DNA from 2 places in the Cytobacillus spongiae genome. Region 2 is predicted to be linked to the other one. Evidence: predicted binding sites of a transcription regulator. Region 2 holds the regulator's gene; the other holds the start of a gene.

Region 1 (7,620 bases), 400 kb from region 2:
CAACCCAGGAGGGGGACATGGTACCCGACCCCTCGACCCTCAAAAATTCACAATGCTTTTCCACATGAGATTAAAGACGGACTCCATTTCTACTTCAGATAACATTCCATTTCGCTGGTTAAAGAGAATGGTTCCTCGAATACTGCTGTAGATCAATTCGCTTAATAACCGGATATCCATTGACACAATGACTTCTTCTTCAATCCCCTTGCGTAGTAGCTGTTGCACAAACGTGAAATTGTTTTTCATCTCTTCCTTGTTTAATTGATGAACGTAAGGAGAATTGGAAAATAATTCTAGAAACTTAAATTTTTGTTCATGTTCGCTTCCCCAAATCACCCACTTCATCCAAAGCTCTCGAATGCTCTTCTTAAGTGATACAACTTGCTCAATCTCTATTCCTAACACATCATAAAGTTCTTCTTTCGTGGCAACATATATAGCAGTGATTAAATCCTCTTTCGTTTTAAAATAGTAAAAAAACGTACCATTCGAAACTCCAGCCGATTTTATAAGCTTTGTGATCGGTGCTCCATGAAATCCAAATTCTACAAAGACTTCAAGTGACTTGTTGATAATCATCTCTCTTTTATTCATCTATATCTCCTTTTTATACAACTAGAGTATTCACTCTAATTATTCCTCCATTATTTTCTCTCATTTAGCAGAATTTTAACTGATTATAAACGAAAATAACAGCTATAAATAGTAATCGTTTAAAAATCTAGCGATTAACATAAATATTGACTTTCTTTCATCTAATCTATATATTCAAAATAGAGTGTTTACTCTATTAGGAATCCAACGAACTATTGAAAGGAGAAAGAATGATGCAAAAAGTGGTATTAATTACAGGTGCGTCAACTGGTTTAGGATACGAGGCTTCACTTTTATTAGCTGAAAAGGGATATAAAGTTTATGCTACGATGAGAAATCTGGCGAAAAAAGACCGTTTACTAGAAGCAGCACAAGCAAAAAACCTCGAACTATTCATTAAAGAATTAGATGTAACAATTAGCGAAAGTGTAAATAAATGTGTACAGGAAATTTTAGATGTAGAAGGTAAAATAGATATTTTGGTAAACAATGCTGGAGCTGGTTTTATCCGTACAACGGAACAAGCTTCAGAAGAAGAAATCATGTGGCAATTTGATCTGAACTTAATGGGGGTCATCCGTACGACCAAAGCGGTATTGCCTAGCATGAGAGAACAACGAAGCGGACATATCATAAATATTACGTCTGTTGGAGGGCTCGTTGGCCAACCATTTAATGAATTTTACTGTGCAGCGAAATTCGCTGTAGAAGGGTATACCGAATCACTTGCGAGCTATGTCCAACCACATTTTAACATTAAGTTTACTGCTATCGAACCCGGTGGCATTCAATCTGAATTTGCCAATAACGCCCTGTCACAATTTCAAACGGGCGGCGGTATGATCGATGACGAATACAAGCCGTTATTAGAAAAATATATTGGTGGAGCTCAAAATCGATCAGCTGATGGAATCTACCAAACCTCTGAAGAAGTGGCAAATGTCATTTTAACCTCAATTGAAATGGAGGAGCCCCCAGTACGTATGAGAACATCCGAATGGTCTGAACGTTTCACACAGTTAAAAACACAAGCAGACCCTACAGGGAAATTACAGCAAGAAGCAGTAGCTCAACTAATAAAGTAAGCAAGTCCAAGGGGGCTGGTTCACCGTCTCATTATCACTGGGATAAGGAACTCGTCCCCTTGTCCCCACTTGTCCCCTCTCCTTAACTCTTCAAAGTCAACAAATGTTCACTTCTATAATGTTAAAGAAGGTGTATAATTTTTTGTGTAATACTTCACAAACTTTTGAAGGGATATGATTTGAATGGGCTTTTATAGTCCGCAAGAAATTGCCAATTACACCGTCACATCAGGCAAGAAAAAAGTCAATTTACCCGTACTAGAATCTAGTATTCTAGGATTTCAGGCAGGAGCCTTCATTGCATTAGGTTTTCTATTATATATCCGCGTAACTGCCAGTATGCCCGCAGAGTGGGGAAGCTTTTCTAATTTTGTTGGAGCAGCTTTATTCCCTGTCGGACTAATTTTAACTCTAATTGCTGGTGGAGAGCTTGTGACTGGAAATATGATGGCTGTTCCTCTTTCCCGTATGGTTAAAATTATAAATACTCGACAGGTTTTGCTAAATCTACTTATTATTACAACTACCAATTTTTTTGGTGCCTTATTTGTCGCTTACTTTTTTGGGCATATTGTTGGTCTGACAGAAACAGGTTCCTATTTAACGAAAACAATTGACGTTGCTGAACACAAGCTAGAGGCGAACTTTGTGCAGGCTTTTGTATCTGGCATAGGCTGTAATTGGCTAGTTGCATCAGCCGTTTGGCTTAGTTACGGTGCGAAAGATATCGTTGGAAAAGTGTTAGGTATCTGGTTTCCAACGATGGCTTTCGTTGCGATCGGCTTCCAACACGTCGTCGCAAATATGTTTATTATCCCTGCTGCGATTTTTGCAGGTCACTTCACATGGATTGAATACGTCCAAAACTTTGTGCCTGTGTTACTCGGAAATACAGTCGGCGGCACCTTATTTGTTGCTGGAACCTACTGGATCGCTTACCTGAGAAAATGAAGGACCGAGGGGGTCTCGTCTCTTTTCCCTCGTATTAGGGACGAGGAACCCGTCCCCCTGTCCCTCCCCCTGTCTCTCCTTCTTTGATCTGTTCGATTCGCTTTTTCCCCCAGTCGTACATCATTTCTACAATCGGCAATAGGGTCATTCCTAGTTCTGTCATGGAATATTCGACTTTTGGAGGAACTACTGGGTACACCTCTCTATGAACGATTCCATCTTCCATTAGTTCACGCAATTGGTTTGTTAAGATCTTATGAGATATTTTCGGAAAAAGCTTTTGAAGCTCACTGAAACGATGTGGTCCTTCTACACCTAAATGCCATAAAATAACGACCTTCCATTTTCCGCTAATAATGGATAACGTCAGTTCTTTTTCACAGTGATAATCATTGTTTACTATTCTCTGTTTTATTTCTTCTCTTAATTTGTCAGACATAAAGTAAACTCCTTTTGGATAATAAGTTACCTTTAGGTAACCTCCGCACAAAAAAGTGCATTCTTCACATTGTTGAAAACTGTAAGTAGAATGAAGGTAGTCATCTAAGACCCTTATTCCTCTATTTTAGACAAAAGAACATGTACAGCGTTATTCATTTTACCACCAAAAGTAAGGATCAACCTCACTTTTGATTATTCGATATATATTTAATACACTTGAATACGTCTAAAGTAAATCTAGCTCATTAAAGGAGAGAAAAACATGCAAGCAATCTCAGGAAAAGTAGCATTAATCACAGGAGCAGGACGTGGCATTGGACGAGCGACTGCTATTGCATTTGCAAAAGAAGGAATTCACGTAGGACTTGTAGGTCGCACGATTGAAAATTTACAAGCTGTAGCAGAGGAGCTTAAGCAATATGACGTGAAGGTGGCAATTGCTTCAGCAAACGTCGCTGAGCTAGATTCAATTTCCACAGCCGTTGAATCCATTCGCAAAGAGCTTGGTGCAATTGATATTTTAGTAAACAATGCAGGCATTTCAAAGTTCGGTGGGTTTATGGATTTGACACCTGAAGAATGGACAAATATTATCGATGTCAACGTAAAAGGTGTCTACTACACTACTCGCGCCGTATTACCCGAAATGCTTGAGCGCAACACTGGGGATATTATTAATATTTCATCCACTGCTGGTCAAAAAGGAGCTCCAATTACGAGCGCATATTCTGCTTCCAAAGCAGCCGTTATCGGACTGAGCGAATCATTAATGCTTGAAGTACGCAAGAAAGACATTCGCGTATCAACGTTAACACCAAGCACAGTTGCAACAGATATGGCAGTAGAATTAAACCTAACAGACGGCAATCCTGAAAAAGTGATGCAGGCAGAAGATCTAGCAGACTTAATGGTAGCACAGCTCAAGCTTCATCCTCGAGTAGTGTTAAAACATGCTGGACTGTGGTCAACAAACCCATAGAAAAAAACAGTGCCTACCCCTTATGTACTCGGGTAGGCAATTTTTATATTACGTTTTCTTTCCTACAACAGAAATTAAATTCATAAACCTTCCATTATCAACTGCGACCATCGCTCGGTCTTCAATCGCATATGGATTCTCTGTTCCTAACCAATCCTTCCATGCTTCATCAAAGCCTTCCATTTCGCTTATTTGTGTTAAAGAGAAGGATTCGGATACGGCAAAGGTTTTCTTCCACCATTCAATCGATTGCCACATGGCAAGTGCTTCCTCCGGCCAATACGGCTTCATATCCGCTGGAATATTTTCATGAATCTCGTGCTTCATCCCTGGGAAAGCGATGGCAACAATAGCCTCTTCTTTTAAAAACTTGGACAAGTATTTATCAAAGTACTGATCATTGTTGCCAAAGTAATGATAGGCGTCAATGCTTATCACCGCATCAAAATAATTTTCAGGAAATGGAAGAGCCTTTGCATCCGCATGTATTGGAATAATGGTGTGATCAAGCCCCATACTCTTAAAACGTTTATCATTTTCAGTTGCTGAAATCCATAGATCTACTGCAAAAACTTGGACACCATATTCTTTTGCTAAAAATACTGACGTTAATCCGGTGCCACAGCCTAGATCTAACACACGCATCCCACTTTTTAATGAAACATTCTCAAGCAACTCCTCCAATATTTTCATACTGTTTGGACCCATCATATTCTCATTTATAAAGTTTTTATCATATGTTTCTGATTTCAGATATCTCATTTCTATCTCCTTGAGCAGATTTATTTTATTGTCCACTCAACTAATTATAGTTTATCCAAGATTGGCAGGACAACGACCCCCGTCCCACAAAAAAACTGACCCTAAGCACGGAAAAGTGTCACCGTACCTGGGGTCAGCCATACAAACTGGGACAATGAACCCGTCCCTCTGTCCCGCTTTAATTTTTAAATACACCAAATGGTTTGCCCACTGGTAATACAATTTGTCCATAGTGCGCATTAAGAACTGCCGCTGCGGAGCCATAGAATGAAAGTAACGCAATCAGTAATTCTGAGATGGCCGCTAGCATATGAGAAAACTCATACATAATATCAAATGAGCTTAATGACAATCCGATAAATAAGAAATCGATTAACACAAAGATAAAGAATAATACCTTATGGGTTCCCATAGCTCCGACCGTCATGAATAGGCTGAAGATTAGATAGCCTACGAAAGCTACACCTAACTGTTTCGCATCTGCCATAGCTAGTAAGCTTTCACCGAATGCTCCTGATTGAATCAGCCAGCTTGTCCCAACACCGAACCAAAATAGACCAAATGCTCCAAATGCTGTCGTTCCGAATACATTATTATGCTTAGAATCTAGGATCGCTGCGATTAATTGTGCCAGACCGCCTAGAAAGATCGCCCATGGCAAAATTAACGCCGTTCCTTCTGTTATTCCTAATTTTTGTGATGATGCGACAAGAGTTACCATCGCCAATCCAAACAATCCTAATGCAGATGGATCAGCAGTTACCACTTTTACTGATGTATGATTTTGCTGAATATTCATATGATGTATAATTCCTCCTTGGTCATTTAACTTACTAAGGTTACAAAAAATATATTCTTTTGTCTACATGTGAAATCGTTAACAAAAAAATTTTTTCATACCAAAATAAAACAGTGCCTGACCGCTAATTGGTCAGGCACCAAACCTTAAGGCTTTGGATATAATCAGCCGAGTTTGTTTCCTCGTCAAATCGATAAACGCATGATAGGCCACTTTAAACAACCACGGTTTTATATTACTGATGCCATCTTCTAGCAGCTGTAGATACGCTCGGTAAAACGTTTCCTGGACTAGATCCTCTGCCGTATGGTGATTTTTTGAAAGGGAATACAAATAACGGTATAAATCATCTACATATGCTTCGAATATCCTATCTAATTCCACCGCTTTCCCCCTTACCAATCCACGTTTCAGTTTAATAAAAAGTTGCAAAACCCGCAGATATTTTTTCCATTTTTCCCAAATTGATCATAGCAAATAAATTTGTACCCTATCAATCTTCGAATAAATCCCATCTAGAATAAGCCCGTAGTTTGCCTTCCAAACCTCCTATTTTTACACTCTTTGGATAATGCAGTTATTGAAAATTCCTTTGTCTTATTGAAGACTGAACTTGTTATCTACAGATGTTGGATAATATTGGGCTTTTTGAAAAAGAATTAGAAGTCTGTATTCACTAGTACAATCACAAACGAATAAAGGCAAAATTAAAAAACCTAAGTCCGGTAAAATACCGAACTCAGGTCCTAAATGTAGCCTAAAATATTTGTCTAACTTTATTGGGTCAATCACTGTAGGTCAGGCTTTGTTTAACTTTCACTTTGGGCGGGAACATTTTTCCCATCAAGATTTTTTGCTTGAAACACATCAAGTAATTCACGAACTTCATTTGTTGACTCTGTGTTCATTAGTTGATTTCTTAATTCGCTTGCTCCCCAAAATCCTTTTACGTAAATCTTAAAGAAGCGATGTAGCGCCTTAAATGGTCGCAGCTCTAATTCTGAATATTTATCATGAAGATCCATATGCAGTCTTAGGAGATCGAGCAATTCTTCACTGCTATGATCTTTCGGCTCTTTTTCAAAAGCGAATGGATTATGGAAAATGCCTCGTCCAATCATAACACCATCCACACCATATCGAAGAGCAAGCTCCATACCCATTTGACGGTCAGGAATATCTCCATTAATCGTCAAGAGAGTATTCGGTGCAACATCATCTCGAAGCTTCTTGATCTCTGGAATCAGCTCCCAATGGGCAGCTACTTTGCTCATTTCCTCTCTTGTGCGCAAATGGATAGAAAGATTGGCAATATCCTGTTCCAAAATATGTCTCAGCCAACCATGCCATTCATCAACATGCGTGTAACCAAGTCTTGTCTTTACACTTACGGGCAAGCCTCCTGCTTTGGCCGCTTGAATTAATTCAGCTGCAACATCTGGGCGAAGAATTAAGCCACTTCCCTTTCCATGCCGGGCAACATTCGGTACAGGGCATCCCATATTAATATCTATTCCTTTAAAGCCCATTTCCGCCATCCCAATGCTCATTTGCCGGAAATATTCAGGCTTATCCCCCCAAATATGAGCTACAATCGGTTGTTCATCCTCCGTAAACGTTAAACGGCCACGTACACTCTTGATTCCCTCCGGATGGCAATAGCTATCACTGTTCGTAAACTCTGTAAAAAACACATCCGGTCTAGCCGCTTCACTAACCACATGTCGGAAAACAACATCCGTAACCTCTTCCATTGGTGCTAATATAAAAAATGGTCGTGGTAGATCACGCCAAAAGTTTTCTTTCGTCATTCCATTCAAATCCTCTCATCACGGGATAGAAGAAAACCTTTATCCCAACATTCAACAGCAGAACATTCCCGCTTCCCTTACACTTATACCATGTGAAAGCACTTTTTATCAAACGGATAATAATAACAGAGCATGACTTCCAAGTAATAGTATATAGATTCATGCAGTTTGCTGAGGCATTATTATCTAGCTACG
Region 2 (7,620 bases):
CCTTCCCTTGAACGCGATCGGGCAACCATCGGGCAATCCGTCTCATGGGCTATTGGCGGAGTATTTCTTGCTCTCTTCGCACAAATCGTGGCAGCAAACATCGAACGATTGATTGGGATTGAGGTGGGCTCTGAAAATACCGAGCAAATCATATCAATTATTGAAGCTTTTCCAATCGTGATGCTTGTTAGCTCAATTATCGGCCCCATTCTTGAGGAAATTGTGTTTAGAAAAATTATTTTTGGCAGCTTATATAAAAAATTTAATTTCGTTATCTCTGGAATTATCAGCTCTGTTATCTTTGCGTTTGCACACTTAGAACCTGAGCATGTGCTTCTATATACAGCCATGGGCTTTACCTTTGCCTTTCTGTATGTAAAAACCAAACGGATTCTTGTACCGATCTTTGCTCATGTCGCAATGAACACATTTGTTGTCATTACACAATCGGTATTTAAAGAGGAGATCGAGAAGATGCTCCGGGAAGCAGAGAAAATTCAGAGCTTTATTGGAGGATTTTAGATGAGAAGGTCACCACTGTTCTCTGGCATCGTTTACGTATGTCTTGGATTAATTTTTACCTTATTTGCTGTACAAAATGTAAGGGAAAGCGGCGAATATGGATTTATTACCTATTTATTTATCATGCTTGCCACCTTCGACCTTGGTTCAGGCATACGCATGATCATGTTTCACTTCAAGCTCAAAAAAGTGGAAAACAAAAAATGAGCCTCTCGCTTGGGAGGCTCATTTTTTTAATCATAGGATTCCATCGATTCCTGTGCTTTTTTATAAGAAAAACGGGAAATGATGATGCTTACTTCATATAGGAGCAGTAGCGGGACAGTCACCATTAAATGAGATAATAATTCTGGTGGAGTAATAAATGCTGCAATGACAATTAATACAAAATAGGCATATTTCCGAACTTGGCTTAAAAACATTGGCGTAACTAATCCAAGCCTCGTTAGAAACATAATCACAACCGGCAATTGAAATAAAAATCCAAATGGGAGTGTTAGCTGAAATAAAAACTGAAAATATTCATTGATTCCAATCACTTGGTTAATATTTAATCGGTCGGAAATTCGGGTCATAAAGTCTATGACAAACGGAAAGAGAATAAAGTAAGAAAAAGCAATCCCCCCGATAAATAATAGAACCGAGATGGGAATATAGCTTAATGTAACCTTTCGTTCTTTTTCATAGAGACCTGGACTAATAAATGACCACAATTGATATAAAATAACAGGTGATGTAAGAACAAAGGCAATAATAAAGGCAAATTGCATGTACACTTTAATCGGATCCGTTAAACGGAACGCATTCATCGTAAGCTCTTTTGCCTCATCTGCATTTTGCAGGAAGACTATTAACGGCTCAGCTACGAAAAAGCTCAAAATGACAGCAATAAAGAAGAAAACGACTGAAATCACTAGCCGTTTTCTTAATTCACCTATATGTTCAAACATCGTCATGTCTTTATGAGAATCCATAACGCTTCATCCTAACATTACTTAACTTCTTTATCTTTTTTCACATCATCGTCATCGTCGTCCGCTAGACCCTTCGTCGCATTCTTGAACTCACGAAGTGTATTTCCTGCCGCTTTACCAAGCTCAGGTAGCTTTTTTGGACCGAATACTAATAATGCTACAAATACAATTAGTAAGAGGCTTCCCATACCAACGTTCATCATTTTAGCCTCACCTCCCTTTCTCTATCATAACGTTTTTATACTGATGTTCAACTGTTTTCTATTGGATAGAATAAATTTAAGATTCCACTTGTTCATTCGGATAATGCTTTAAGAAATAGACGAGAGACTGAAGCTCAACTGCCAAATCAATATGATGAATACGAATCGTTGAAGGCACATTTAATCGAGCCGGTGTAAAATTCAAAATCCCCTTAATATTGACCTCTACAATTCGATCGGTAATCGTTTGCGCAACTGGCGCTGGTACGGTTAAGATCGCTACCTGCACATCATGTTCTTTAATCTTTTCTTCAAGGTCATCCATGTGATAGATGGGAACACTTCCGATTTTTTTCCCGACGCGATCTTCGGACACATCAAAAGCAATTTCGATCTTTGTATTATTATTCTTTAAAAAATTATAATTTAAAAATGCCGTTCCTAAGTTTCCGACCCCAATTAACGCAACCTTTGTAAGCTCGTCCTGGTCGAGTGTTTTTCGAAAGAAGGATAATAAATAATTCACATTATACCCATATCCCTTCTTTCCTAAAGCACCAAAATAAGAAAAATCTCTACGTATTGTTGCAGAATCGACCTTTACGGCTTCACTTAACTCAGCAGATGAAACCCGCTGTTTTCCTGAAGAATGTAAGTTTTTTAAAAAACGATAATATAATGGCAGCCGCTTGGCTGTCGCTTGCGGAATTTTGATGGTTTCATTATTCATATCAATCTCCCCCGCTCCCCTACTCTAGTATTTGTTGTTTTCCTTAAGAGACCGTTAATCTTCGTTAACCTTCTGTAGGCTCTCAGATGGTGCAGTCATCCTTCTTCATCAAGAGATTTCTTCGTGTATCTCCACACAAATAGTCATCCTGCTAAGTCCCTTTACCAGAAAGATTCTTTTTTACTATAGCTTTTCTCGTTTAAAGTCACCGTTTTTCCCGCCTGTTTTCTCTACTAAATACGTTTGACCTATTACCATTCCTTTATCAACTGCCTTACACATATCATAGACAGTAAGGGCACAAACGGACGCAGCTGTTAGCGCTTCCATTTCAACACCTGTATTACCCTTTGTTTTGACGGCTGCTTCTATTTCTAGAATATAGTCTTCCTCTTTCACTGTCCATGCAAATGATATGTCTACTCCAGTTAATGGGAGTGGATGGCACATTGGAATTAGCTCGCTCGTTTTTTTACAAGCCATGACTCCAGCTACCTGGGCGACGGCAAGCACATCCCCTTTTTTCATTTGTTGATTAGTAATTCTCTCATAAATTTCTTTATTAACTGTAATGCTAGAATGAGCAATTGCCGTTCTTATTGTTTCTGGCTTATCACTCACATCCACCATCTTTGCTCTTCCTTCTTGATTAAAGTGTGTAAATTCTGTCATCTTTAAAAAACACCTCTCTATCAAAATATACACTATTTTATTCCATCTGTGTATGAACTTTGTACGTTACTTCACAAGTTTACTCTTATTGCTCGAATTATAGAAGATAAGTTACACTATTTCTATAACATTGAGGTGAAAGAACATGATTTTATTACAAGTAAACCAATTAAATAAATATTTTGGTGCTGACCTTATTTTATCGAATATAAAGCTAGAAGTACAATCCAGGGACCGAATAGCGCTCGTTGGGCGAAATGGTGCAGGTAAGTCGACTCTTTTAAAGATCATTGCAGGACAGCTTTCCTATGAATCTGGAGACATGATTAAACCAAAAGGAGTCGAAATTGGCTATCTTGCTCAAAACACAGGACTCGCTTCAGAATTATCGATTTGGGATGAAATGCTTACCGTGTTCAACCATCTTCGTCAAATGGAAAAAGATTTGCGCAGATTAGAAGAAAAGATGGCGAACCCAAATATCTTTGATCAGCCTACTGAGTATGAGCGCATCTTAAAAGAGTATGATTTGCTTCAGGTGGAATTTAAAGAGCGGGGCGGCTATCAATACGAGTCTGATATCCGTTCAGTCCTCCACGGATTACATTTTCATGACTTTGATTATTCGACAACTATATCTACTTTAAGCGGTGGACAAAAAACGAGGCTCGCTCTGGCCAAGCTCTTATTATCAAAGCCAGATATTCTAATTCTTGATGAGCCGACGAACCATCTTGATATTGAAACCTTAACATGGCTGGAGCAGTATTTACAGAGCTATTCAGGTGCCATATTAATTGTATCCCATGATCGCTATTTCCTTGATAAAGTCGTCAACCAGGTGTATGAGATTTCAAGGCACCAAATTACGAAATTCACAGGTAACTATAGTTATTACTTAGACCGTAAAGCAGAGAACTATGAGCGAGATATGAAGCAATACGAGAAGCAGCAAGAGGAAGTGGCCAAGCTCCAAGATTTTATTCAGAAAAATTTAGCCCGTGCCTCTACAACAAAACGCGCACAAAGCAGAAGAAAGCAGCTTGAGAGAATGGAGTTAATGGATCGTCCACTAGGGGATGAGAAGTCAGCGACGTTTCATTTTGATATCGAAAAGCAAAGTGGAAATGAAGTGCTGAACATTCGTGACCTTGCAATTGGCTATGAAGAACAAATAGTGACAAAACAGATAACGATGAGACTCACTAGAGGTGATAGCATTGCCTTAGTGGGACCTAACGGTATTGGAAAATCTACCTTGCTTAAAACGATTATGAACATGCTAAAGCCCTTTGCTGGAATCATTAATCTAGGTTCAAACGTAGCTATTGGCTACTATGATCAGGAGCAAGCAAAGCTTACTTCTAACAAGCGAGTATTAAATGAGCTATGGGATGATTATCCTCTGAAAAGCGAAAAAGAAATACGAACTGTATTAGGCAATTTCTTATTTTCCGGGGATGATGTGTTAAAGACAGTTTCCACCTTAAGCGGTGGGGAAAAAGCAAGGCTTGCTCTAGCGAAATTAATGATGGAAAAAGCAAACTTTCTGATTCTAGATGAACCGACCAACCATCTAGACTTAGATAGCAAGGAAGTGCTTGAGAATGCCCTTGTCGATTATCCAGGTACCATTCTATTTGTGTCCCACGACCGCTACTTTATTAACCGAATTGCTACAAAGGTAATCGAGATGGGGAAAACGGGTGCAACTGAATACCTTGGAGACTATGACTATTATGTTGAAAAAAAGCTGGAGCAAGAAGAGCTGAAAGCATTAGAGATGCCGAAAGATCTTAAGCAAGTTGTCCACGCCAAGCAGGACAAAACGAACTATCAACAGGATAAAGAAGCGAAAAAACTCGAACGGCAACGAAAGCGTCGACTTGAAGAAATAGAAACCTCTATTCAAGCAATTGAAGAGAAAATTGAAGAATATGAACAACAGCTTTGCGACCCTGATGTGTTTAAGGACCATGAAAAGGTACAAGCAATCAATCAGGAAAACGAAAAAGCAAAGGCAGATTTAGAGCGCTTAATGGATGAATGGGCAGAGCTTGCTGAAGAATAAGTATATATGTCAAAAGAAATGGGATCATTTTCGTGATCCTTTTTCTTTTTTCCACAATCTTATTCACAAATGTGTATCAATTATATAGGCTTTCAACAGACTTTTCCACATTATCCACAGGAAACAGTGGTTTTATCCACATTTTTCACAATATTTTGGTTAGTTGGACTGTTATCCACAAAAAAACCCTCGCACGTAGCGAGGATTTTTTTCCCGGTTCTTATTTTCAGTTGTGGATAGTTAAATCTAACCCTGGATTTCCATTTAAAGCAAGGTCTGCACGCTGGCCTTTTTCAAAAAAGACACTCCCAGCCGCTCCAATCATGGCAGCATTATCTGTACATAAGGATAGTGGTGGGATGACTAGCTCGACTTCTTCTAGCTCTTGAACAGCTACTTCAATAGCTGCTCTAAGCCCTTTATTTGCAGCTACCCCCCCTGCTAATAATAGCTGCTTTACACCAAATGCCTTCGCTGCTTTTATTGTTTTTGTAACGAGAACATCAATGACACTTGCTTGAAAGCTTGCTGCAAGATCCTGTGGACGAATTTGTTCGCCTCTTTGCTCTGCATTGTGGACAGTGTTAATAACTGCTGATTTTAGACCGCTAAAGCTAAAATCATAGGAATCTTCTTCAAGCCACGCTCTTGGTAGGCTAAGCGTGTCCTCTCCTTCATAAGCAAGTCTGTCAATATGTGGCCCACCTGGATACGGGAGGTTTAATGTACGTGCTACTTTATCATAAGCTTCTCCTACCGCGTCATCTCTTGTTTCCCCGATCACTTCAAAATGACCATGCTCCTTCATCACAACAAGCTCTGTGTGTCCCCCAGATACAACAAGAGTTAGAAGCGGGAACTTTAAGTCAGCTACTAAACGATTTGCATAAATATGACCAGCAATATGATGAACACCAACTAGAGGGATATTGTGGGCAAAAGCAATTGCCTTTGCTGCATTCACTCCAATAAGAAGCGCACCAACTAAACCTGGCCCCTCAGTTACGGCAATCCCATCTATCTCCTCATAGGAGACTCCAGCTTGCTTTAAAGCCTCCTCAAATACAACGGTCACTTGCTCGACATGGTGACGTGAAGCAATCTCAGGTACTACCCCACCAAAGCGTTTATGACTATCGATCTGGGAAGCCACTACGTTCGACAATATTTCTTTCCCGTTTTTAATGATGGCAACGGCTGTTTCATCACAGCTCGTTTCAACCCCCATAATGATCCGATCTTTTCCTATCATAAATTCACCCACATTACTAAAGCATCTTCTTGATTATCCGTATAATAATTTTTCCGAATCGCTCCATCTTGGAAACCTAGCTTTCGATATAGAGACTGGGCTACATCGTTTGTCACTCTAACCTCGAGCGTCATTGAAGATGCACCCATCTGTTTCGCTACTTCCATCACCTTGCGCATCAATGCTTCCCCTAGCTTTTTTCCTCTGTACTCTGGAAGCAGAGCCACATTTGTAATATGCGCTTCATCTACTACTACCCATACCCCGCAATAGCCTATGACTCTTCCCTCATCCTCTATCACAATGTACACAGCAAACTGATTCTTTGTGAGTTCATTACTAAAAGCTTCATAACTCCATGGCGTAGCAAATGATGCCTTCTCGATTTTGAGGATCTGGCTAATATCCTTTTCTTCCATATAACGAAATGTTAGTGGTTTAATCATTCCAGGTCTTCCTTATTGAGTATTTTATTTCTTGTTCGCTTCTAGCCATTTTGCCTCAGCTTCAGCAAGCCTTATATAGTTGGGGACAAACGAATGTACATCTTCCCCTTCTATGTCTCTTCCGAGAAGAGCAAGCTCTGCTGGTCGAGGATTATGCTCTGTAAAAGAAGCCAGAGTAGCCTTTTCTCCCAATACCGAATCAATTGCCCCTTGATGAATGGGCAAGTCATTTCCGACGAACAATACAGGCTGTGTCTCTTTCTTCAGCTGCTCAACCCATTGATCACACATGATCAGTTGATCATTGATCACAGTTGTCAACTTTCCATTTTGAAATTGATATAAGCCTGTATACACTTGACCTCGTCTAGCATCAAATATTGGAGAAATCATGCCATTAAAATAGCGACCAGTTGACGCCGCAAGTACTTCTAGGCTTGAGACACCAACAAGAGGGATATTTAACGTCCAGGCTAACGTTTTAGCAAGCGTTACACCAATACGAACCCCTGTATAAGATCCAGGACCTTTTGCCACAACAATCTTAGTTAAATCTGAAGGTTTCGTATCACATTCCTTCATCAATCCTTCAACTGCTGGCATGGCCCGTACGGAATGATTCTTCTTTAAATTGGTTACATACTCACCAATTACTTTATCTTGTTCTATAATTGCTACCCCAAGTGAATAATTGGATGTATCAATTGCTAAAATTCTCATTGAAAAATCTCCTTACATAGCTCTTCATAT

Evidence for each region. Region 2 encodes Rex, which represses fermentation and respiration genes when NADH is low (regulators of the CRP and FNR family bind a similar motif). Its sites were predicted from a motif close to TTGTGAAATATTTCACAA; they were not measured.
Region 1: LS684_RS03640 (formate/nitrite transporter family protein) is a predicted target of Rex. The motif match lies at 1,825-1,842, and genes of this name have one in related genera.

Annotation. Positions count from the first base shown of each region.
Region 1 is NZ_CP089997.1:694,952-702,571, reverse strand. Features, by position in the region: gene LS684_RS03650 (TetR/AcrR family transcriptional regulator) at 40-597, opposite strand; gene LS684_RS03645 (SDR family oxidoreductase) at 828-1,682, shown strand; gene LS684_RS03640 (formate/nitrite transporter family protein) at 1,866-2,633, shown strand; gene LS684_RS03635 (winged helix-turn-helix transcriptional regulator) at 2,668-3,072, opposite strand; gene LS684_RS03630 (3-ketoacyl-ACP reductase) at 3,337-4,053, shown strand; gene LS684_RS03625 (SAM-dependent methyltransferase) at 4,102-4,815, opposite strand; gene LS684_RS03620 (acetate uptake transporter) at 4,994-5,614, opposite strand; gene LS684_RS03615 (sigma factor) at 5,747-5,998, opposite strand; partial or broken gene LS684_RS03610 (IS3 family transposase) at 6,179-6,375, shown strand; gene LS684_RS03605 (tRNA dihydrouridine synthase) at 6,424-7,425, opposite strand; gene LS684_RS03600 (NAD(P)-binding domain-containing protein) at 7,608-7,620, opposite strand, start outside.
Region 2 is NZ_CP089997.1:299,916-307,535, reverse strand. Features, by position in the region: gene LS684_RS01735 (CPBP family intramembrane glutamic endopeptidase) at 1-522, shown strand, start outside; gene LS684_RS01730 (YdiK family protein) at 523-729, shown strand; gene tatC (twin-arginine translocase subunit TatC) at 756-1,496, opposite strand; gene LS684_RS01720 (twin-arginine translocase TatA/TatE family subunit) at 1,514-1,699, opposite strand; gene LS684_RS01715 (redox-sensing transcriptional repressor Rex) at 1,776-2,429, opposite strand; gene moaC (cyclic pyranopterin monophosphate synthase MoaC) at 2,613-3,101, opposite strand; gene LS684_RS01705 (ABC-F family ATP-binding cassette domain-containing protein) at 3,247-5,172, shown strand; gene tsaD (tRNA (adenosine(37)-N6)-threonylcarbamoyltransferase complex transferase subunit TsaD) at 5,399-6,421, opposite strand; gene rimI (ribosomal protein S18-alanine N-acetyltransferase) at 6,421-6,870, opposite strand; gene tsaB (tRNA (adenosine(37)-N6)-threonylcarbamoyltransferase complex dimerization subunit type 1 TsaB) at 6,895-7,590, opposite strand; gene tsaE (tRNA (adenosine(37)-N6)-threonylcarbamoyltransferase complex ATPase subunit type 1 TsaE) at 7,587-7,620, opposite strand, start outside.